2 regions of the Microbulbifer spongiae genome follow, and region 1 is predicted to be linked to the other one. Evidence: predicted binding sites of a transcription regulator. Region 1 holds the regulator's gene; the other holds the start of a gene.

What was found. Region 1 encodes FNR, which switches genes on or off when oxygen is low (the NO sensors DNR and NnrR bind a similar motif). Its sites were predicted from a motif close to TTGATNNNNATCAA; they were not measured.
Region 2: a site for FNR is predicted at 7,881-7,894, ahead of M8T91_RS17215 (DUF3149 domain-containing protein). Genes of this name have one in related genera too.

Annotation. Positions count from the first base shown of each region.
Region 1 covers NZ_CP098023.1:713,059-724,509, forward strand. Annotated here, with positions in the region: gene M8T91_RS02795 (OmpW/AlkL family protein) at 1-364, shown strand, start outside; gene hemN (oxygen-independent coproporphyrinogen III oxidase) at 479-1,867, shown strand; gene fnr (fumarate/nitrate reduction transcriptional regulator Fnr) at 1,937-2,668, shown strand; gene M8T91_RS02810 (helix-turn-helix domain-containing protein) at 2,914-3,576, shown strand; gene M8T91_RS02815 (SpoIIAA family protein) at 3,791-4,228, opposite strand; gene M8T91_RS02820 (hemerythrin domain-containing protein) at 4,257-4,832, opposite strand; gene M8T91_RS02825 (outer membrane beta-barrel protein) at 5,293-5,772, shown strand; gene glyA (serine hydroxymethyltransferase) at 5,976-7,244, shown strand; gene nrdR (transcriptional regulator NrdR) at 7,411-7,878, shown strand; gene ribD (bifunctional diaminohydroxyphosphoribosylaminopyrimidine deaminase/5-amino-6-(5-phosphoribosylamino)uracil reductase RibD) at 7,875-9,020, shown strand; gene M8T91_RS02845 (riboflavin synthase) at 9,020-9,682, shown strand; gene ribBA (bifunctional 3,4-dihydroxy-2-butanone-4-phosphate synthase/GTP cyclohydrolase II) at 9,770-10,882, shown strand; gene ribH (6,7-dimethyl-8-ribityllumazine synthase) at 10,954-11,424, shown strand.
Region 2 covers NZ_CP098023.1:4,177,251-4,188,701, forward strand. Annotated here, with positions in the region: gene hutI (imidazolonepropionase) at 1-662, opposite strand, end outside; gene hutC (histidine utilization transcriptional repressor HutC) at 853-1,563, shown strand; gene hutU (urocanate hydratase) at 1,651-3,327, shown strand; gene hutH (histidine ammonia-lyase) at 3,445-4,995, shown strand; gene M8T91_RS17195 (hypothetical protein) at 5,285-5,605, shown strand; gene M8T91_RS17200 (hypothetical protein) at 5,705-6,160, shown strand; gene M8T91_RS17205 (aminopeptidase) at 6,388-7,533, opposite strand; gene M8T91_RS17210 (hypothetical protein) at 7,617-7,850, shown strand; gene M8T91_RS17215 (DUF3149 domain-containing protein) at 7,954-8,154, shown strand; gene M8T91_RS17220 (hypothetical protein) at 8,706-9,101, shown strand; gene M8T91_RS17225 (alpha/beta fold hydrolase) at 9,239-10,009, shown strand; gene M8T91_RS17230 (hypothetical protein) at 10,684-10,941, shown strand.

The DNA of each region.
Region 1 (11,451 bases):
CACCCTGCTGTTGCAGTGGTATCCCATGGATCATCGGTCTTCCGTCCAGCCCTATCTCGGAGTCGGCATAAATTACACAGCATTCTTTGATGAGGATATTGACAGCGCTGCGGATGCGAGATTTGCAAGCCTCGGCGCAACAGAAGAGGCCAAGCTGTCCCTGGACAACTCTCTTGGCCTGGCCGCGGAAGCAGGCGTGGATTTTGCTTTCGGCGCGGACAAGCGCTGGCTGTTCAATTTGGCGGTGTTCTGGATAGATATCGATACCGACGCCAAAGTGACAGTGCCGGGGGTGGGTGATATCACCGCCAGCGTGGATATCGATCCGCTGGTATACACGGCGGGGCTGGGCTACCGGTTCTAAGGCTGCGACACCCGGGCCTGGGGGTGGGGCAACCGCTGCGGTTTTTTCAGCGGGTCTGGGGGTTGTCTTTCAGTTTGTGGCGGGGGTTGTCGCAAATGACTGGATAAAATTGTGATGAGTATGGTGCAAGAGATAAAGACCAATGTGGGCGGGCTTTCAGAAGCGCTGTTATCCCGCTACAGCGGGCCCTGTCCCCGCTATACCTCTTACCCCACTGCGGATCGGTTCAGTGCACTGGATGGGGTCAGGCCCTGGGCAGCACTGCAGGACATTCGCAGCCTCTCTCTGTATGTTCATATCCCCTTTTGCCGCTCCCTGTGTTATTTCTGTGCCTGCAACAAAGTGATTACCCAGCAGTATGGGCTCGCCTCCAGCTACCTCGACCATCTTTTGCAAGAGGCGCAGTGGTACCGCGATAAAGTGGCGCGGGTACCGGTCACGCAGCTACATCTGGGTGGTGGTACGCCCACTTTTCTCAACGATGCGGATTTGCGCCGATTGATGGAAGGGCTGGGAGAGGTCTTTGAACTGAACCCCGGTGACGGCGTTGAATACAGTATTGAAGCCGATCCGCGTACTCTGGAGCCCGAGACGCTGGATACCCTGAGGGAACTGGGGTTTAATCGCCTCAGCCTGGGTATTCAGGATTTTGATGCCGAGGTACAGCGATCCATCAATCGTATCTGCAGTGCGGACCAGGTGGGTGCCCTGACTGCAGCAGCGCGCGAGCGGGGATTTGCTTCCATTTCCTACGATTTGATTTACGGACTGCCACAGCAGAACCTGGACACGTTGCAGCGCACTTTGGACCGCGTGCTGGCGTTGCAGCCAGACCGTATCGCGCTCTATCACTACGCCCATCTGCCCCACCGCTTTAAGGCCCAGCGCCTGATCGATACCGATCTGATTCCCCCTGCCGCGGAAAAAATCGCTATGCAACTGGCGGCAGTGGAGCACCTGGTGCGCGCGGGATATGCATTTCTCGGCATGGATCACTTTGCCCGTTCCGGCGACGAACTGGCCATAGCCGCGGATACAGGCAGGTTACAACGGAATTTTCAGGGATATACCTTGATGCCTGCTGATGCCCTTGTGGGGCTGGGTGCATCGGCAATCAGTTACAGTCGCAGCGGCTTCTGGCAAAACCTGCACCGCTTGAAAGAATACGCCCGAGCCATTGGTGAGCGGGGCTATGCGGCTTGCCGGGGCTGGTTGCTGAGCGAGGAGGACCGGCTGCGTCAACGGGTGATCAGTGAGCTCATGTGCCGTCTGCGCCTGGATAAAGGCGAGGTCGAACGCTGTATGGGTACGCCATTTGCGGAGTATTTCCACGAAGAGCTCGAGCGCCTGCAACCCATGTTTGATGACGGGCTTATTTACCAGAACGACAAGGCGATTGTTGTCACTGAGCAGGGGCGCTGGTTTGTGCGAAATGTGGCGTCGGCTTTCGATAGTTATCTCCACAACCAACCCACACAAGCTCAATATTCCCGGGTTCTTTAGCTGGCTGCAGGAGACGGTCGCCCGCTTAGCGGTTACAATTGCCGCAAATTGATTTACCGGCTGGTTAGTATGATGGACTCCTCAGTGGCGGTCAGCTGCAGCAACTGCTCCGTAAGGCGTTTATGCCTGCCCGCAGGATTATCTCAAGCCGATATTGATCGGCTTGAGCAGGTTACTCGTCGGAAAAAACTGGTTAAAGCCGGGGAGACGCTGTACCGCGCTGGTGACCCTTTTTCCAATCTGTATGCCATTCGTTCCGGCAGTTTTAAAACGGTAGTTATTGCTGCCGATGGCGATACCCAGGTGACGCATTTTGCTCTGCCTGGAGAACTGCTCGGTCTCGATGCCTACAGTGACCGGGTCCATCCCAGTTATGCCGAAGCCCTGGAAGACAGTAGCGTCTGCCTGTTGCCATTCACCCAACTGGAAATTCTCGCCCATCAGGTTCAGGCTCTGCAACAGCAGATTTACACGATTTTTTCCGAAGAGCTGCGTCAGGAAAATGACATTTTGATGTTGCTTGGCAAGCGCTCGGCAGATACCCGCCTGGCGGCACTACTGATAAATATTTCCAGCCGGTATTCCCGCCGCGGCTATTCCCACAGCAAGTTTATCCTGTCTATGCCGCGTACCGATATTGCCAATTATCTGGGATTGACTGCAGAAACCGTAAGCCGGCTGTTCTCGCGTTTACAGCGGGAGAAACTGATCAAGGTCAGTGGCAGGGCAGTGGAGATTGTGGATTTGGTGGGGTTGAGTGAACTGGCAGGTACCCACTGCAGTTATGAGGAGTCCCATTGACCGGTTGCATATAATAAAGAAAATTCTCCCTCACCTGCTCTTCGGTATGACACAGGTTGAGGGACTGACTGTTCCATAGAATAAAAATCCCCCTTTCGGATGTTCGTTTGACTCTCCGCGACGCTACCGGGAGAAAGGGGTACAATTGCGACAGTTGGGTTATCTGTCGTTTTGATATGGTTGTCTCGCCTGAGGCGATAAGTTGCAGCAATTGTTCGGTCAGACGCTTGTGCCTCCCTGCAGGGTTGTCCCGGGCTGACATTGACCGGCTGGAGGGCGTTACCGGCAGGAAGAGGATCGTCAGGGCCGGGGAGATGCTCTACAGCGCCGGAGATTCTTTTCAGAACCTTTTTGCCATTCGCTCCGGCAGTTTTAAGTGTGTAGTCACCGCTGTCGATGGCGATATACAGGTAACCCATTTTGCCTTTCCCGGAGAGCTGCTTGGTCTCGATGCCTACAGCAGGCGGCTCCACACCAGTTATTCGGAGGCCCTGGAAGACAGCAGCGTCTGCCTGCTGCCGTTTGTCCAGTTGGAGCGGCTGGCCCGGCAGGTCCCGGCGTTGCAACAGCAAATTTACAGCCTGTTTTCCGACGAACTGCGCCAGGAAAATGAGATATTAATGCTGCTGGGCAGGCGCTCCGCAGACACCCGCCTCGCCGCATTTTTGATCAACATCTCCAGCCGATATGCCCAGCGGGGATATTCGCCCAGTCAGTTTGTACTCTCCATGTCACGCATTGATATTGCCAATTACCTGGGCTTGACTGCAGAAACGATTAGCCGGCTTTTTTCCCGTTTACACCGCGAACAATTGATCCGGGTGGATGGCAGAAGCATGCAGATTCTGGATATAGTCGGGCTCAGTGAGATTGCGGGAACCCATTGCAGTTATGAGAATTCTCCGTAACTGCTGCCTGTAAATAGACTGCACAGGCACAGTAGGTATTGTGCCTCCCGGGATAGTGGCGTGATGACTCGCAATTGTCTACTGGGTGACCCCGTCCCAAAATAGCCGGTTGCCACAGGTTTTCCGCCGAGGCAGTGAAACACAGTCTTTCCGGTAATTTCGCGGGCGCTTCGAAGAAAAAAAGGGGCGTAAACGCCCCACAATCCACTACTTATCACGAGTGCGTGGAGAAAACCGATGTTTTGTCAGTCTGTTTATTGTTAGACGTATTCCCTGTTGTTAGCCAGTCCATGGCTTTATGATCTTCCTCAAAGTAGCGTACCTCGCCACTCAAAAACCAGCCCCCAATTTTTGTTGCGATCTCTTGCCACTCCTCGTCCCCGAGTACGGCAATCCGGGAGAACTCGTTACCGTGTTTCAGGGCGAGCCTGAACTCATCCCACACGGCATGCAGACCCCAGCCCTCAAAATCGCGAATATCCACAAGCATGCTCACCCGGGGGTGTTTCACGCCCTCAAGGGCATATTCCAGCAGGGGTATGATTTGTTCATAGTCCTTGTGGGTCAGCCGGCCAACCGCTTTGATAGATAGCAGAAAATCATCATCGATTCGCTCTATTCCGATGGAGATACCGTGGCGTTTGATTTTCATCCTTCCCCCTTGTTTACAGGCGTACATATCAGGCAAGCGCAGTGGCCGCAGTTTGATGCTGTGTGAGGTGCTCGCGCAGTGTCTCATACATTTTTTTTCTGCTGCTATCAAAAAACGGATTGCCAAGATTTTCAGCTCGAATACGAATCAAGCGCCAGTCTTTTGCATCCAGATACCGCTCAACCTGGGGAAACAGTGCTGTATTTTCCAGGTGGATATGATTGCGTTGCAGTTGTATATAGGCACTGCTGGCACTTCGCAACACTGATCGCTCCACCATTGCGTTATTGGCCACGGCATAAAAGAGTGCGCATACATGTTTGGTTGCGGTTGCAATCTGCCGGTGCTGTTTACGCACTTGATAGATGACGTTGCGATTGTGGATTGGCTTGCGTAACAGCTGTGCAAATATCAAATCCTCCACCGGGTGGTGGTATTGGTCCGGGTAGACGGAAAAATAATCCAGCGCGTCGAGGATGCATGAAAGGGTGTTTGGGTCCCGGTCACTGTGTTCGAAAAGATCCTGCAACAGTTGCTCAAAACTATCGAGCATTTGTTGCATAGATTGATGGTCACAACACAGTTGCCGGTAGATGGCGTCCATCCCAGACCTCCGCGATTTGTTTCTTGCTCTATTGTTGATGGACCTGATGGAGCTGGGTTGATTTGGATCAAGCGAGGGAAAGTTAATGGAAAAGCGGGGGGCATTTGGCGAAATAGGGGTTTGTGCAGGATTCCCGGGGTCCCGCCTCAACTGCCGATTGGGCACCTGGTTGGGGATTCCGGAGAGCCGTGGGTAATACCCCTTTTGGCATCCGGCGCTGAAAGACCAGTGCAATGTCGCCAATCAGCATTGTTCATTTTTTATCCCAATTGCCTGTTGGTTTTGGAGAGATGGATTTGGGAGTGCCTGGGAGCCAGTGGGAAGACACTCCAGTTTTCATTCAGTTACCCAATGGGTAAAGGGCTATCCCTTGGTGTGGCCGGGGAATAAACAGATTGTTCAAAAAATTTTTGCCTCTATAATCCACCGGCTTTTGTGAATTTTACAGTAAGGGAAAAGTATGTCTTTCAATCTTAAAATGTTGGCTGCTGCGGCGGCCTTGTTGTGTTCCGCTGCTGTACAGGCCGAAGGGGCCTATATGGGCGGTGTGATTGGTGTGATGGATGCAGATGGTAGCGATGACAACCCTTTCAATGCCGGTATTCGTGCTGGATATACCTGGAATTCTGGCTGGGGCATTGAGGCAGAGTTGACAGGTTCTATGACTGACGGCGATATTTTAGACCATGATTTCTCTATCTCCACCCAGGCTGTTTATGCCACTTACCGCACCCAGGGAGATATTTATTTCAAGGGGCGTCTTGGTTACCTCAACGAAGAGGTGGATGTAGAGTACTTTGGTGATGCTTCCGATAGCGGTGCCTCCGTAGGTGTTGGTGTCGGTTTTACACTGGCCGAGAATATCTCCTTTGAGACCGAGTACACGCTGATTGAAGAAGAAGTGGATTACTGGTCAGGCTCCTTGGTTGTGCGTTTCTAAGCAAGACTATCCCCTCCAAATGCGGCCGTCGGGCCGCCTGTGCGTTTTGCGCATTCCCTCTGCCCTTTGGTGTACAATGCGCGCCTTTCTGAACGCCCAATACCCCGGTCCTCTCTGCTGCACGGGGCCCGGTTTCAGGGTCTGGGCACTGTAGTACCGGGTTACACAAGTGGCTATTCAGCCCGCTTTAACGAGGGAAAACTATGTTTGATGCATCTGTCACGCTCGCCACCTACGACCCCGAGATCTGGGAAGCCATCCGGGAGGAGGATGCTCGCCAGGAAGACCACATCGAGTTGATTGCCTCGGAGAACTACACCAGCCCGCAAGTCATGGCCGCCCAGGGCAGCAGTCTGACCAACAAGTATGCCGAGGGCTATCCGGGCAAGCGTTACTATGGTGGCTGTGAATATGTGGACAAGGTGGAAACCCTGGCCATCGAGCGTGCCAGGCAACTGTTTGGCGCTGACTACGCCAATGTACAGCCCCACTCCGGCTCCCAGGCCAACGCTGCAGTTTACCAGGCCCTCTGTGCGCCCGGCGATCCTATTCTGGGTATGAGTCTGGCCCACGGCGGCCACCTGACCCACGGTGCCCGGGTCAACTTCTCCGGCAAGATCTACAGTGCCGTGCAGTACGGCCTGAATCCCGATACCGGGGAGGTGGATTACGAGGAGGTGGAGCGCCTGGCGCTGGCGCATAGGCCGAAGATGATCGTTGCCGGCTTCTCTGCCTACAGCCGGGTAATGGACTGGGCGCGCTTTCGCGAGATCGCCGACAAGGTGGGGGCCTACCTGTTTGTGGATATGGCGCACATTGCCGGTCTTGTCGCTGCCGGCGAGTATCCCTCACCGATCCCCTTTGCAGATGTTGTCACTTCGACAACCCACAAAACCCTGCGCGGCCCGCGCGGCGGCATCATCCTGGCCCGCGCCAATGCAGAGATCGAGAAGAAGCTGAACTCTGCGGTATTCCCCGGTGGCCAGGGCGGCCCGCTGATGCATGTGATTGCCGCCAAGGCGGTTTCCTTTAAAGAAGCCATGACCCCGGAGTACAGGGCCTACCAGAAAAAAGTGGTGGAAAATGCCCGCGCCATGGCAGAGACTTTTCTGGACCGGGGCATCAATATCGTTTCCGGGGGTACCGATGACCATCTGATGCTGGTGGATCTGATTGGCAAGGCGTATACCGGTAAGGATGCCGATGAGGCCCTGGGCCGTGCCAATATCACGGTGAACAAGAATGCGGTACCAAACGATCCGCGCTCCCCATTTATCACCAGTGGCCTGCGTGTCGGCACCCCGGCGATCACCACCCGCGGTTTTGGTGTCGAGGATACCCAGCAACTGACCCACTGGATCTGTGATGTCCTGGATGCACTGGAAAAGGGGGAAGCGGAGACCGCTATTGCCGGGGTAAAGCAGAAAGTGCTGCAGGTTTGTGCACAGTACCCGGTGTACCGCCAGGGCTGATCGGTGATATTGACAAGAAAGCGGCTCTTTGGGCCGTTTTCTGTATGGCTGGGCTGGTGCGGTTAGACCGGCCTGCCCAGCGGCGGCGCTCTGGCCGTCGGGCCACCTGACACAGCGGCTATGGTAAACTGCAGCCCATTTTCCACTCCCTTTGGGACTATCCCGTATGCACTGTCCTTTCTGCGGCGCAGAAGAAACCAAAGTTGTCGATTCCCGCCTGGTGGCTGAAGGGGATCAGGTGCGCCGCCGGCGCGAGTGCCTTGAGTGTCGCGAGCGTTTTACCACGTTTGAAACCGCCGAACTGCTGCTGCCGCGGGTCGTCAAGCAAAATGGCCAGCGCGAACCGTTCAACGAAGACAAGCTGCGCGCGGGTATCCAGCGCGCGGTGGAAAAGCGCCCGGTCAGCACCGAACGGGTGGAATCTGCAGTCTCCCAGATAAAACACGCCCTGCAGGCTACCGGTGAGCGGGAGCTGCCCGCCCGCGCCATTGGAGAATTGGTGATGGAGCAGTTGCGCGAGCTGGACCAGGTGGCCTATGTGCGCTTCGCCTCGGTGTACCGGCGTTTCGAAGATGTGAGTGAATTCAACGAAGAGATCGAACGCCTGATCGGTAAGGGAAGTGGTTCGCAATGAGCACTACCGCTGTGCAGAATGCCCAGGCATTGATGGCCCGCGCTGTACAACTGGCGGAGCGGGGCCTGTATACCACCATGCCGAATCCGCGGGTCGGGTGTGTGATTACCGATCCTGCCGGTGCGGTTGTGGGCGAGGGCTGGCATCAACGCGCCGGTGCAGCCCATGCGGAGATCGCAGCGCTGCGCGATGCGGGCGAGCGCGCCCGCGGGAGTACGGTATATGTCACCCTTGAGCCCTGCCGCCACACCGGCCGCACGGGGCCCTGCACAGAGGCGCTGGTAAAAGCCGGCGTTGCCCGCGTGGTCTACGGAATGCAGGACCCGAATCCTCAGGTTGGCGGCACTGGTCTGCAGAAACTGCGCGAAGCGGGTATCGTGGTGGCAGGGCCCCTGCTGGAAGCCCAGTGCCGAAGGCTTAACCCCGGTTTTATCAAGCGCATGACCCTGGGCCTGCCGCTGGTGCGCTGCAAGTCCGCGATGAGTTTGGACGGGCGCACCGCCATGGCCAGTGGCGAGTCCAAATGGGTGACCGGTCCCGCTGCGCGCGCCGATGTACAGCGCCTGCGCGCACGCAGCTGCGCAATTGTTACCGGTGTTGAGACCGTGCGCTTTGACAACCCCAACCTGAATGTGCGCGCCGACGAAATGGCGCTGGCGATGCTCGCGGCGGAGCGAGCCGCTGAAGTACAGCCACTGCGGGTCATTGTCGACAGCCAGCTACGCACACCGCCCAAAGCCTTTATTTTGCAGGGCGACGCCCCCACACTAGTGTGCACTACCGAACGCGCAGCAACAGAGCGCCGCGCGCGTCTGCAGCAGGCCGGTGCCGAGGTGCTGGTATTGCCATCGGATGCCAATGGGCGGGTGGATCTGCTCGCTTTGCTGCAGGAACTGGCGCAGCGCCAGTGCAATGAGGTTCTGGTGGAAAGTGGCGCGACCCTGTCCGGTGCATTCCTGTATCGCGGCCATGTGGACGAGTTGATCGTCTACCTGGCGCCCAAGCTGCTCGGCAGCACGGCGCGACCGCTGTTTGCACTGCCGATCGAGCGGATGGGTTCAGTCCTGCCGATTACGATTACCGATATGCGTGCAGTCGGGCACGATTGGCGCATCACCGCAACCACGGATATCGAGTACTGATGTTTACCGGGATCATTGAAGCTGTGGGTGACATCGCCGAACTGCAAGCGCGCGCGGGCGACCTGCGCCTGCGGGTAAGGAGTGGCGATCTGGACCTGTCCGACGTGCAATTGGGGGACAGTATCGCCACCAGCGGCGTGTGCCTGACGGTGGTGGCACTGTGCGGTGACGGCTACTGGGCGGATGTGTCTGCGGAAACCCTGGCCGTCTCCTGTGTCGGTGGCTGGAAAAGGGGCGACCGGGTCAATCTGGAGAAGGCCCTCACCCCGCAAACGCGTCTGGGTGGCCATATTGTCAGCGGCCATGTGGATGGCATCGGTACCCTGGTGTGGCGCAAATCCGAAGCGCGCGCCGAGCGGTTCCGCCTGCGCGCACCGGAAAATCTGGCCCGCTATATTGCCCATAAGGGCTCGATTACGGTGGATGGCACCAGCCTTACCGTGAATGCGGTGGACGGCGCAGAGTTCGAGCTGACCATCGTACCCCATACCTTGCAGGAAACGATTATGGATGGTTACACCGCCGGTACCCGGGTCAATCTGGAGGTGGACCTGATCGCGCGCTATCTGGAGCGCCTGCTTCTGGGGGAGCAGGCGGCCACACCCGGCACTACGGAGATAAACCGTGAATTTCTCGCCCGGCACGGGTTTTACCCGCGCTAGCCGGCCTGGCGCACCGGGGCCCAGCACAGTTGTCCGCTGCCGTGGGGGCGCCCAATTTGCAACTGACCAATTTATCCAGAGTAAGCAATGGAACTTAATACGGTTGAAGAACTGATCGACGATATTCGCCAGGGCAAGATGGTGATCCTGATGGACGACGAAGATCGCGAAAACGAGGGCGATCTGGTGATGGCGGCGGAACAGATACGTGCCGAGGACATCAATTTCATGGCCACCCACGCCCGCGGCCTGATCTGTTTACCCCTGTCCAAAGAGCGTTGTAAACAGCTGGAACTGCCACTGATGTCGCGGGAAAATGGCGCTTCGTTCAGCACCAACTTCACCGTCTCCATTGAGGCTGCCGAGGGGGTGACCACGGGGATTTCCGCAGCGGACCGCGCCCGCACCGTGCGCGCGGCGGTGGCCAGGAGCGCCAAGCCCAGCGATATTGTGCAGCCCGGCCATATCTTCCCGATCATGGCCCAGCCCGGCGGTGTTCTGAGCCGTGCCGGTCACACCGAAGCGGGATGCGACCTGGCGCGCCTGGCGGGGTTTGAGCCCGCTGCGGTGATTGTCGAGGTCATGAACGCAGATGGCACCATGGCGCGGCGCCCGGACCTGGAGCGGTTTGGCAGGGAACACAACCTCAAGATCGGCACCATCGCCGACCTGATCAACTACCGCGCCCTCAACGAAAAAACCGTGGAGTGTGTCAATGAGCGCAGGGTGCGCACCGAGTTCGGCGAATTCAGATTGCGCACCTATCTGGACAGAGCCCGCCGCGAGCGCCACTTTGCCTTTATCAAGGGGGAGCCCACGCCAAAAGAGCCCACCCTGGTGCGGGTTCATGTGGGCAATACTTTGCGTGATGTACTCACCATTCGTCGCGGCGACGAAACATTCACGCCCTGGACCTTTCGCCGCGCCATGCAGCGTATTGAACAAGAGGGCAAGGGGGTGGTGGTGTTGATCTGCCACAACGAGACAACAGAGGAAATCGAAGAGAGCATCGACTGGCTGATCAGTGGCAAGCAGCAGCGCCCCAGTCAGGATCTGGTGTACAAACAGGTGGGCACCGGCTCGCAGATACTGCGCGATCTCAAGGTGTGCAAAATGCGCCTGATGAGTGCCCCGTTCAAATTCAGTGCCATTTCCGGCTTCGACCTGGAAGTGGAGGAATACCTGAACGCTGACCAGTAAACCGAACTGTGCACGCGGGCCCTGTTAACGGATGGGTGCCGGTGCTACGAGCTGGATACGGATTGGAAACTATGAGCAATATGCAAATGATCGAAGGGGACTTTGTTGGCAGCAGTGGCCGGTATGCACTGTTGGTGAGCCGCTGGAACAGCTTTGTGGTGGAGCGCCTGAAAGACGGCGCGCTCGATACCCTGCGCCGCAAGGGCATCCCGGATGGGGATATCACGATCTGCTACGCACCGGGTGCCTTCGAGTTTCCGCTGATTGCGCAGAAGCTGGCGGAGAGCAAAAAGTTCGATGCGGTGATCGCCCTGGGGGCGGTGATTCGAGGCGGTACTCCGCACTTTGAATATGTCGCCGGCGAGTGCACCAAGGGGCTGGCGCAGGTAGCGCTGAACACCGGCATTCCGGTGACATTCGGTGTTCTCACCGTGGACTCCATTGAGCAGGCCATCGAACGCTCCGGCACCAAGGCCGGCAACAAGGGCTGCGAGGCTGCCGAGTCCGCCCTGGAAATGGTCTCGCTGCTCGGCAGGATCTAATACTGCGGTGCCGGCCGGCAGGCGGCA
Region 2 (11,451 bases), 970 kb from region 1:
AAACCAATGGTCTCGCAAAACATATCCACCGCATCGGCCAGTTGCTCGCGTGCCACCGCCGGCAATATCTCATCGCAGATCAAATCGATATAGGCATCTGCGCGACCATCGTACTCCGGCGGCAGGGCATGGGCTGCCAAACAACTGGTGACAATTTCCACCGGGTTGTGACGGGCCAGGCGGCGGGCGGTGCGCAATTGCTTGAGTTCGGTGTCCAGGTCCAGGCCGTAGCCGGATTTGATTTCCACCGTGGTGGCCCCTTCGGACATTAGTGCCCGCAGGCGCGGCTCCGACAGGCGGTACAGCTGCTCGGCGCTGGCCGCCCGGGTGGCGCGCACCGTGGAGAGAATGCCACCGCCGGCGCGGGCCACAGCTTCATAACTTTCCCCCCCCAGTCGGCGGGCGAACTCAGAGGCGCGGTGACCGCCGTAAACCAGGTGCGTGTGGCAATCGATCAAGCCCGGAGTCAACCACTGGCCTTCGCCATCAATGACAGTATCCGCAACAGAGTGAGGCAGCTCCCGGCGCGGTCCCAGCCAGACAATCCTGCCACCGGTAACCGCTAGCGCGGCATCCTCGACAGCGCCGTAGGCCCCCGGCATGGAAGGGTCCATGGTAGCGGCGTGAACATTGGTAATCAGCAAGTCACAGCGTTGTATCATAAGTGATTGAGCGGCGCGCTTTTCCTTGTTAAATCATAGATGCCCCGCCCGGGGCCGGGTGAACTTCGGTTGGGCAGCCTACCGGCCAGCCCGCCGGCTTGACAGTCACCCTGCCGGCTATCATAGTGGCTATTCCCTTTATTGTATATACAACCCTATACAAGTGATACAGCACGGCGTCCCTGAACCTATGAATCCCACAAGCGAACCACGTTACGCCGCCATTAAACGCCACATCCGCCAGCAGATAGAAAGCGGGGCATGGCCGGTGCACTCCCAGGTGCCCTCGGAAAACCAGTTGGCGCAGGCGTTCAGTGTCAGCCGAATGACGGCGCGGCGCGCCCTCAGTGAACTGACCGAAGCACAGGTATTGATGCGTACCCAGGGGCTGGGCACTTTTGTCGCCGAACCGGTTCCCGCCGGCTCCCTGCTGGAGGTACGCAATATTGCCGATGAGATTTCTGCGCGCGGACACAGCTACAGCAATCGCATACTGCTGGCGCAACAGAGCATGGCCAGCGCCGAGATAGCCCGCGCACTGGGGCTGCCCGAACAGGCAAAGGTGTTCCACTCCATTATTGTGCACTGCGATAACGAGGTACCGATCCAGTGGGAGGAGCGGTTTACCAACCCGGCCCTGGCACCGGGGTATTTGCAGCAGGATTTCGCCAGTACCACCCCCAATGCCTATCTTTCCAGGGTTGCGCCATTAACAGAGGCAGACACCACCGTGGAGGCCATCGCGGCAGAGGCCGCTATCGCCTGCGCCCTGGAAATTACCCCCGGCGCAGCCTGTCTGCAGGTTTGGCGGCGCACCAAAAGCAGCGCCGGCACCGTGAGTTTTGCGCGTCTTGTGCACCCAGGCAACCGCTACCGCCTGGGGGCACAACTGCGATTCTAGTGGCGGATTGGCCCCGAGCGCACAAAAAAACCGGCACGCCATCGCCGGGTGTATACAGATTTAACCAACAGTTTTTGCGAGGAAAACATGTCTAACGAGAAACGCCACGACCCCCGCCGCCATATCCGCGCACCCCGGGGCACAAAGCTGAATGCCAAGAGCTGGCTGACCGAAGCACCGCTGCGCATGCTGATGAACAACCTGGATGCGGAAGTGGCGGAGCGCCCGGAAGACCTGGTGGTGTACGGCGGCATCGGCCGCGCCGCGCGGGACTGGGATTGTTTTGACAACATTGTCGCGGTCTTGAAGCGCCTGGAAAACGACGAAACCCTGCTGGTGCAATCGGGCAAACCCGTGGGTGTATTCAAAACCCACATCGATGCACCGCGCGTGCTGATTGCCAACTCCAACCTGGTACCCCACTGGGCCACTTGGGAGCACTTTAACGCGCTGGATAAAAAAGGACTGGCAATGTACGGCCAGATGACCGCTGGCTCCTGGATCTATATCGGCTCCCAGGGCATCGTACAGGGCACCTATGAAACCTTTGCCGCAGTTGCACGCAAGCATTTTAACGGCGAAGCGACCGGCAAGTGGATTCTCACCGGCGGTCTCGGCGGAATGGGTGGCGCCCAGCCCCTGGCAGCGACCATGGCCGGTTTCTGTATGATTGCGGTGGAGTGCGATGAAACCCGAATCGATTTTCGCTTGCGCACCGGCTATGTCGATAAAAAAGCCACCCGCCTGGACGAAGCCCTGCAGATGATCGAGCAGGCACAGAAAAACAACCAGGCCCTTTCTGTTGGCCTGCTGGGTAATGTTGCGGATATTTTTCCGGCGCTGGTCCAGCGCAATATCCTGCCCGATGTGGTTACCGACCAGACTTCTGCACACGATCCGTTAAATGGCTACCTGCCCAAAGGCTGGTCCCTGGAATACGCCGCTGAAATGCGTAAAAAAGACGAAGCGGCAGTCGTCAAGGCAGCCAAGCAGTCAATGGCCATTCAAGTCGAAGCCATGCTGGAACTGCAAAAACGCGGCGCCGCCACACTGGATTACGGTAACAATATTCGCCAGATGGCCCTCGAAGAAGGAGTTGAAAATGCCTTCGACTTCCCCGGCTTTGTGCCCGCCTATATCCGCCCGCTATTCTGCGAAGGGATCGGCCCTTTCCGCTGGGCGGCCCTGTCCGGCAACCCGGAAGATATTTACAAAACCGATGCCAAAGTTAAAGAACTGATCCCCGACAACCCGCAGCTGCACAACTGGCTGGATATGGCCCGCGAACGCATTCATTTCCAGGGGCTGCCCGCGCGTATCTGCTGGGTGGGCCTGAAGGACCGCGCGCGCCTGGCGCTGGCGTTTAACGAGATGGTCGCCAGCGGCGAGTTGGAGGCACCGGTTGTCATCGGTCGCGATCACCTGGACAGCGGCTCGGTGGCCAGCCCCAACCGCGAAACCGAAGCCATGCTGGACGACTCCGATGCCGTTTCCGACTGGCCGCTGTTGAACGCTTTGCTGAACACGGCCTCCGGCGCCACCTGGGTGTCTATCCATCACGGCGGCGGTGTGGGCATGGGCTTTTCCCAACACGCCGGCGTTGTCATTGTGTGTGACGGTACCGAAGCCGCGCGAAAGCGCATTGAACGCGTACTGTGGAACGATCCCGCCACCGGTGTCATGCGCCATGCCGATGCCGGTTACGACCGCGCAAAACACTGTGCAAACGCCCAGGGCCTGGATCTGCCCATGTTAAATGACTGAAGGTTTCACGCAGTACACACGCGTACCGGCGCAACAATGGCACACCCGGGCAACTTTGTTTCAGGTTGTGGTTTAACCGGCACTGCAGAGTAAATTTAAATTTTGGTGACTGAAGATATGTATCATCTGGAAATCGAACCCGGTCAATTGAGCCTGGCACAATTGCGCCGGGTTGCGCGCGAGCCGGTTCGGCTCTCCCTGGCGGCATCTGCCTATCCCGCTATCAAGACCGCCGCCCACACCGTCGCCCAGGTAATTACCGAGGGGCGCACCGTATATGGCATCAATACCGGTTTTGGCCTGCTCGCCAATACGCGCATCGAAAAACACGATCTGGAAACGCTGCAGCGCGCCATTGTACTGAGCCACGCCGCCGGCACCGGCAGCTTTATGAGTGAGGCAGCCGTGCGTCTGCTGATGGTATTGAAAATCAACTCACTCGCACGGGGTTTTTCCGGGGTGCGCCCACTGGTGATCGAGGCGCTAATGCAGCTGATCAATGCCGGCATTTACCCGGCCATTCCGGAAAAGGGTTCCGTGGGGGCTTCCGGTGACCTGGCACCGCTCGCCCATATGAGCGTGGTGTTGCTGGGAGAGGGCGAAGTCTTTATTCGCGGCGAGCGCAAAAGCGCACGGGAGGGGCTGCAGCGCGCCGGCCTGGAGCCCATTACCCTGGCCCCGAAAGAGGGGCTGGCCCTGCTGAACGGCACCCAGGCTTCCACCGCGTTTGCCCTGCTCGGCCTGTTTGCCACCGAAGACCTGTTCGCAGGTGCGCTCGTAGCCGGCGCCATTACGCTGGAGGCCGCCAAGGGCTCGCGCCGCCCCTTCGACGACCGCATCCACGCCGCTCGCGGCCAGCAGGCACAGCGGGATGTCGCCGCCGCTTATCGCGAATTGTTGGGCGAGCGCAGCCAGATCGGCGACTCGCACCTGTCCTGCGACAAGGTGCAGGACCCCTATTCCCTGCGCTGCCAGCCCCAGGTCATGGGCGCCTGCCTGCAGCAGATGCGCTTTGCCGCCGAGGTGTTGCTGGCCGAAGGCAACGGGGTATCCGACAATCCATTGGTGTTTACCGACGAGGACACCCCGGAAAACACCGATATTATTTCCGGTGGCAATTTCCACGCGGAGCCCGTGGCCATGGTGGCCGATAACCTGGCGCTGGCGCTGGCGGAAATCGGCGCCCTGTCGGAGCGCCGCATGGCACTGTTGATCGACAGCAGCCTGTCGGGCCTGCCGCCTTTTCTGGTGGAAAATGGCGGGGTCAATTCTGGTTTTATGATCGCCCAGGTAACTGCCGCGGCGTTGGCCAGCGAGAATAAATCCCTCGCGCACCCCGCCAGCGTGGACTCCCTGCCCACGTCCGCCAACCAGGAAGACCATGTTTCCATGGCCACCTTTGCCGGCCGCCGCCTGCGGGACATGGCCGATAACACCTGCGGTATCCTCGCGGTGGAAATGCTGGCCGCCTGCCAGGGGCTGGATTTTCGCGCCCCATTGAAAACCACGCAAAAGCTCGAGGAAGCCAAGGCAAAACTCCGTGAGCAGGTGCCCTTTTACGACAAGGACCGCTATTTTGCCCCGGACATTGAAATAGCCAGGCAACTCTTCAGCCAGGGCAGCTACCTGCAATCCATAGACCCCTCACTGCTGCCCAGCGGCCACTAAACGCCCACCGGCAGCTCAAGATCCGGTCTGCCGGGTATGGATCCGGGAGCACAGGGCGCCCCCTGTGCTCCCTGCCTGTGCTGACCGGGCTGATGGTCGGCCTACGGGGCGGACCCTATGCTTCCAAGCGCTGAGCCCAGGGTGGGAGCCGGTTCCCCGCCTCCCCATAGCAACCCCAGCGGTCAGTGGAATGCGGTAGAACATTTTTTGCTCTTTATGATGAATTTCACGCCAAAAGTGCTAGGCTGAACAATAGAAGTCTCACCTGCCAACTGGCGTGGAGGTCTCCATGAAACCGCTGCCCAGACGGCTGCTTGGTGGCTCTGGCTATGGGCTGGCCATGACCGCCGGCCTCTCCCTGTTGGCCTGTAGCGGCACTGGCGCCCCCTGTGCAACCGGCTGCCCAAGCAGTTATTACAACTGCGACACTGATTACTATTCACCGGCCCGCCACTATTCGAACCGCGCGTGTGGCAATCGGCAATACCGCAGTGTCGATGGGAGCGGTGGCCTCCGTCATCGGACACCCCCTCTGGCACTCTACCGGGGCTCTCCCACCCCTTACCCACCCGACCTGCCCGATCCGCCCAAGCGCGCCAGACCGTACTGACCATGCATTTCTGTGTCTGCCTGGCTGGCACACAAAAGGGGCTTGGCCCCACCGGCAAAGCCTCCCCGGGGGGAAACTTTGCTTACCGGAGAATGCACTATGAATAGAGCTGTTAAGACGGTGATCACCATCACCACGGTATGCACGGCCCTCGCCCTGGGTGCCTGCGCAACCGATGGCTATTACGGTGGAGGCTACTACTACACCTCCTCCTACAGCTATCCCTACGCCACTCCCAATTACTACCCATCGAGCAACGTTTATCTCTCCTACCGGACACCGGTTTACCAGTACTACCGGTTCACACCACGCTACCGTTACTATTATGTCGGTGCCTACCCCTACTACCGCGGTGTGCCCGCCTTTCGCGGCAACGCCCGCTACCGGGCCAGACATTACTACCGCGGTCTGCCCTACTACAACCGCTTCTACAGCCCACGCTCATCCCACCTGCGCTACCGCGCTTACCATCGCGGGTATCGCGGCTACCATGGGCACCGTGGATATCGCGGCTATCGGGGCCATCACGGGCACCATCACCACGCAAGGTACTAGCATTCAGCGATCCGTGTTCCCAACCCCCCCACCAGTGCGCATCCGCGGTGGTGGGGGTAACAACACAACTATGAGGCCATGGGCAAACAAAACCCCTGCAGAGAAACCCCTGTCGGGGGTGATTCCGGCCCGATTCCCCGTTTTTCCGCAACTGTTCACGTCACTCCGCTTTCTACTTCCTGACCCTGCGGGATTCCCAGCCGCGCCATAATCCGGTACCCGGTCCGCTAGCCTTTCCCGGCCATACACGCGTCAACAGGGTATGCTGCCTCTGCCCGTTCGCCCGAACGGGAGCGGCGATATATGGCCCCGAGCTGGCGCAGTCTCTGCGCTCTCTCAACGGTATCCAGGGCTCCCAGGCGCTGGGCAGCAGTGTAAAAGGCTTCCCAGCTGCCGCTTTCAAGATACAGCTGGCGAAACGCGGGCACCTGGGACTCATACTCGGCGGCCAGCGCCAGGGTGGCATTGTTGGTTTTTTCTATATACACCCGATAGCGTTCGGGATTGGGCCAGTCGGCAGATATTGTCCGATAACACCGCCGCAGGCGCCTGAGTACCTGCGCTTTCTGGTCCCGCTTGAGATCGACCGGTTGCGAAGTGCGGTAAATGGATTCCAGCTGTCTGCGCGCCGTCAGCATCAGTTGCCGCACGGCCATTGTCTCGGTGCGCAACTCGGTGGCGGAACTGGTCAACCCCTGACTTTTAAGCCAGTCTGGCACGGCGATTTCCGAGACCGCCGTGGCGAAACTTTCATTGAACTGGGTATCTCCGGGAATATACACGCGCCTGTGTGCCAGCTCGTGAAACAACAGTCCCGCCAGTCTCTCCGGGGACCAGTTCACAAAGCTCGACAATGCCGGGTCATCGAACCAGCCGAGTGTACTGTAGGCAGGTACTGCGCCCAAATACACATCATACCCCTGCGCGCGCAGTTGAGCGGCCTTGGCCACCGCAGCGGATTGACGGAAATAGCCCCGGTAGCTGGCGCAGCCCGCTATGGGATAACACCAGCGCTTGGGAACAAGGGAAAATTCAGGGGCGGCGAACACATTCCAGATGGGATACTCACTGTCGAGGGCCACATAGGTAGCGTAAGCTTCGCCCACCGGCAGCCGCAACTCCCGCGCGGCGTAGGCCCGTATGTCCTGTATCAAGCGCAACTGCGCAAGCAGATGTGCGTCGGTGCCGGGCTCCTCAAGCAACGCCGCGATCGACTGTCGGGCGGAGAGGATACGCCACTGGCCGGCGGCAGCCTGTGAATAGTAAGCCACGGTTTCACAACCACCCAGTAGCACCGCTGCAACGATCAGTGCCCAGGCACGCAAAGCCCCGGAGTGCTTAGGCAACTTCGGGGTGGCAATACTGATATACACTCTTTTTCCTGTTTGCGTTTTTCTGAGGTTTTACAACCTGCGCATCCATTTCCACCCGGTCACAGGTCTCCAAAGGGTATAGCATGGTACCGGTCAACGCAGCCCTGACGGTCTTTGCACTGGTGTTCGCCGCCATTGCCTGGCTGCGGCTGCTGCGCATCGGCTTTGCCGATGGCAACCTGAGCGGATTGCTGGCCCTGTTTTTACCACCACTGGCGCTGTTATTACTCCTGCCCCGTTGGCGCGAAGAGACAGACCTGTTCCTGCTGGCAGGTGCTTCCTGCGGCAGCCTGCTGCTGGGGCAGTGGCTGCAGTGACTGCTTGTGTCGGGGAAAACCACACCCGGGTTGATCCAGGTCAAGGCGCCCGCGCATCCGGGCCATACACTGTATGGGTAAAAAATTGACGCAGGAGAGAGAGATGGGAGCTTTAGTGGATCTATTTACCAGCTTTTCCGGCCTGCTCAGCCTGGCCGTTATTGGGTTCATGCTCCTTATGGCGGTTTTCCTGTTTCGCTGGGTTGGCAACAATGTGAGAAAGTCACTGGCAGAGCAGGAACGCAGGACACAGGGTTCTAAATCCAGCCCCGACAAGCAGACTGACACCGCCGTGTCTCTCTGAAGCCGAGATCCCTACCTAAGCGGTGCCGTGGTTGCAATGGATTGCGGGCTTATAACCCTGGCAATTCCCGCCACAGCCCGAAAAAAGCCGCAAGCCAGCTCAAACAAAATACATTGCGCCATTACCGTATGGCATCAACAGGCAAGGGCAGAAGTACCTGTTGTACAAGATCATTCACTCAGGCACATACGCGCAAAAGCACTGGCCCCGCCTGTGAGACTCCAATTGTTTGGCCAGGGTCACTGCCGGCAACAATGATGGCAAAGAGGAAGTTTAGCAAGCCAAACCGTGCGCTGCTTAACCTGCGCCCTGAGCATCCCATTGCACGATCACTCCCCGCAACAAGCAGGACCAGCTTACACCTGACCAAAGAGCGTGAATAACAACCAGCCCCCACCTTACCCGAGCAGATCACAAGCTGCCTGGATACTATCTTGCCAAGTCAGATTATCGACGTAAACTTCGGACCGACATCTGGACGCAGAAATGCTTCCGAGAAAGTAATCAGGATATTCGTTACCATGGCGGATAGTATATAAACGCCAAGTCTTATGATCCCAAAAATCGCCATATTTTATCTCATTGTTTTTATTACGTTGATTACCCTGAGATGGATGCGGCCAAACATTGTCACCCTTGCAGCATTCAGCTGGTTTGGTCCATTTCCAGAGGAAGGAGAGCTTTTGTCCAGCTTTAAGGCGAAAAGAATAAGGTATGCTTTCGGCTGGATAGTTCAATTTGCAGCCTATTTTTCTCTCTTAACCATTCTTGGCGTCTACTTTAAAAGCTATTTCAGCGAGACATTTTTTCTCGTAGCCAGCTTTGCAGGAATAATTGGCGGAGGAATGGCGCTTCTAGCCTGTATCGGGTTCTCAGTCTCATGGCTTAAAACTATCATTATTGGCCCCAACCCTAAATGTGAGCGCCTGGCAGAATATGAAATATAAACTTAACCAAGCCAAACCTTCACCAGCAATGCCGGCTGGGCCTGTACTCCGCAGCTTCTTTGCTCCATTTCAGCCCGTGTTGGTGGCATTGGTTTTATTCAGTTCAGATCAATAGAGTTTCAGTTGGAAAGTGTTAGATGATTGACAAAAACGGCTATATAAACGTCAGCGGTTCGCCGATGTATTACGAGCTAGCCGGCAACCCTAATGGTGAGCCACTGGTACTGCTGCATGGAGGCCTGGGTTCGATCGGCGACCTGACGCCATTGTATAAATATATTGCTCCTGACTATTCATTAATAAGCATGGATTTTCGTGGTCATGGAAAGTCGCCATTGAATGGAGCCTCGCTGAGTTATGCACAGTACCAGAGTGATGTCCAAGAGGCGCTTTCTCACCTTGGTGTTAAACGGTACTCACTATTTGGTTTTAGTGATGGCGGCATTGTAGGTTACCGACTGGCGGCACAACAACCAGAGAGCGTTATTTGCTTGATCACACTTGGCTCACAATGGCGTTTAGAAGCTAATGACCCATCTATTGAGCTATTGCGTGGCCTAACAGCTGAGTTTTGGGCTGAAAGGTTTCCTGCTGATGTCGATTCCTACAACGCTTCCAATCCAAAACCAGACTTCAAGAAGCTTGTGGATGCAGTAAAAGCCGTGTGGCTTGATACTACAGAGTCTGGTTATCCGTGTGATTTGGTCGAAAGCATCACTTGTCCGAGCCTTATTATTCGAGGTGACAATGATTTTCTCTTCTCACTCAATGAGGCGGCATTATTAAAAACCAAAATATCCGGTGCTGACTTTGCCAATATTCCATTTACAGAGCATGCCTCTCATCAGGAGTCACCGGAGTTGGTGGGTACAATTGTGAAACAATTTCTTTCTCAGCAAAAAGCCTAACAAGTACCTAAGAGAGCAGGGGTGACTACCACCCCTGATATGCCGAAAATGGCTACGCAGCCGGTAGGAATGCAACTTGGTGTCGCCTAAAGCTTCATATTCATTGCAGTCTTTGCAAAAAGCGCATACCGTAGGTCTGCTGCCCTAGTGCCCAGCCACTTCACCGGCGCAGTCAAACAATAATAAATAGATAACCAATACCGCAACGATCATTTTTTACCCTGCGAGTCGCCCCATAACGGCAGCGCCCGCGAGGAATCCATACGCAAAACACATAAACAAAAAAAGGCCGCATCATGACCGCGTAAATGATAGAAAAACGCCACCCCCCGGTGAGGACACACCGAGAGATGGCTAACCCCAATAGATAAATAACCTATCTAGCGAGGCTGTCTTGAATGATACGCCATACACTCGTTCGTCTTCAATAAAGGTCTCCCTGAAGGCGCATTTTCCGAGTCACTCCGGCACCCGGCGGCCGAGTGTGCTATGGCGTTGCGTGATGATTGGTGTGGTCTTTTACTTTAGCCGCGCACCGCCTTTCTGGCTGCGCGCCCTGCATATTTCCCTTTGTTTTTTTCCACATGGACTACGCCTGCGGCGGGAGAAACCGCACAAAGCGCTGTGCTTTTTCTGCACCTTTCCGTCACAGGCGACTCAAGGAGCCTATAAAAATGCCTATATTACCCTGTCGATTGTTTCAGCCGGTGGAGCTGGGGGATTATTTTACCTTCACGCTGGTCGCCATCAAAGAGAACGCCGTAGACCTGCATATTGCGCCCGGTAGGGGTAACCAGGTGATGCGGGCTGTACGATTCCTGCAATGGTTGGACGAAACCTACCCACTGGATGCAGCCTGTGCGCTGGAGGAGGGGCCAATCGAAAAGCCCCCAGCCATTATCAGACCATTCAAGCCGCGACCCGATAAATAGACGGGGCCCTCAGAGTCAGAGCGAGCGTCTCGAAAACCTGTGCAGCCATAAGCAGCACCGCCAACGCTTACCTTCCTGTGCTGTCACGGCGGGGAGGTCAGCGCAGCCAATATGGCAAGCCAGTGCTTTTCTGCGCCGCACTGGTGGTGCTGTAAATACGCAAAGCTTGGTAGCTGCAGGCGGCGCTGCCGTGCCTGTACCGGAAAGGTGTGTCAACGGGAGAGAGGGAGAACGCTAAGCGATACGCCTATCCGGATAGTGGTGCAGTTTTACAGGCAATATGGCCAGATACGAGCCAGCATTTCGATCATTGTGACCGTTATTTTTGAGAGGCGGGTAGCTTTCCCTAAAAAGTGAATAAATCCAATGGGTTACATTCATGGGTGATTTTTGGGATACTGGTCGCAGTGATCATTATTCCAGGTGGTTCGATAATACCAATTTATCGTATCTGATTGATCCACAGTCATTTTTTAATCGTTTGGCGTGATAAGAATCCAGAAATACTGG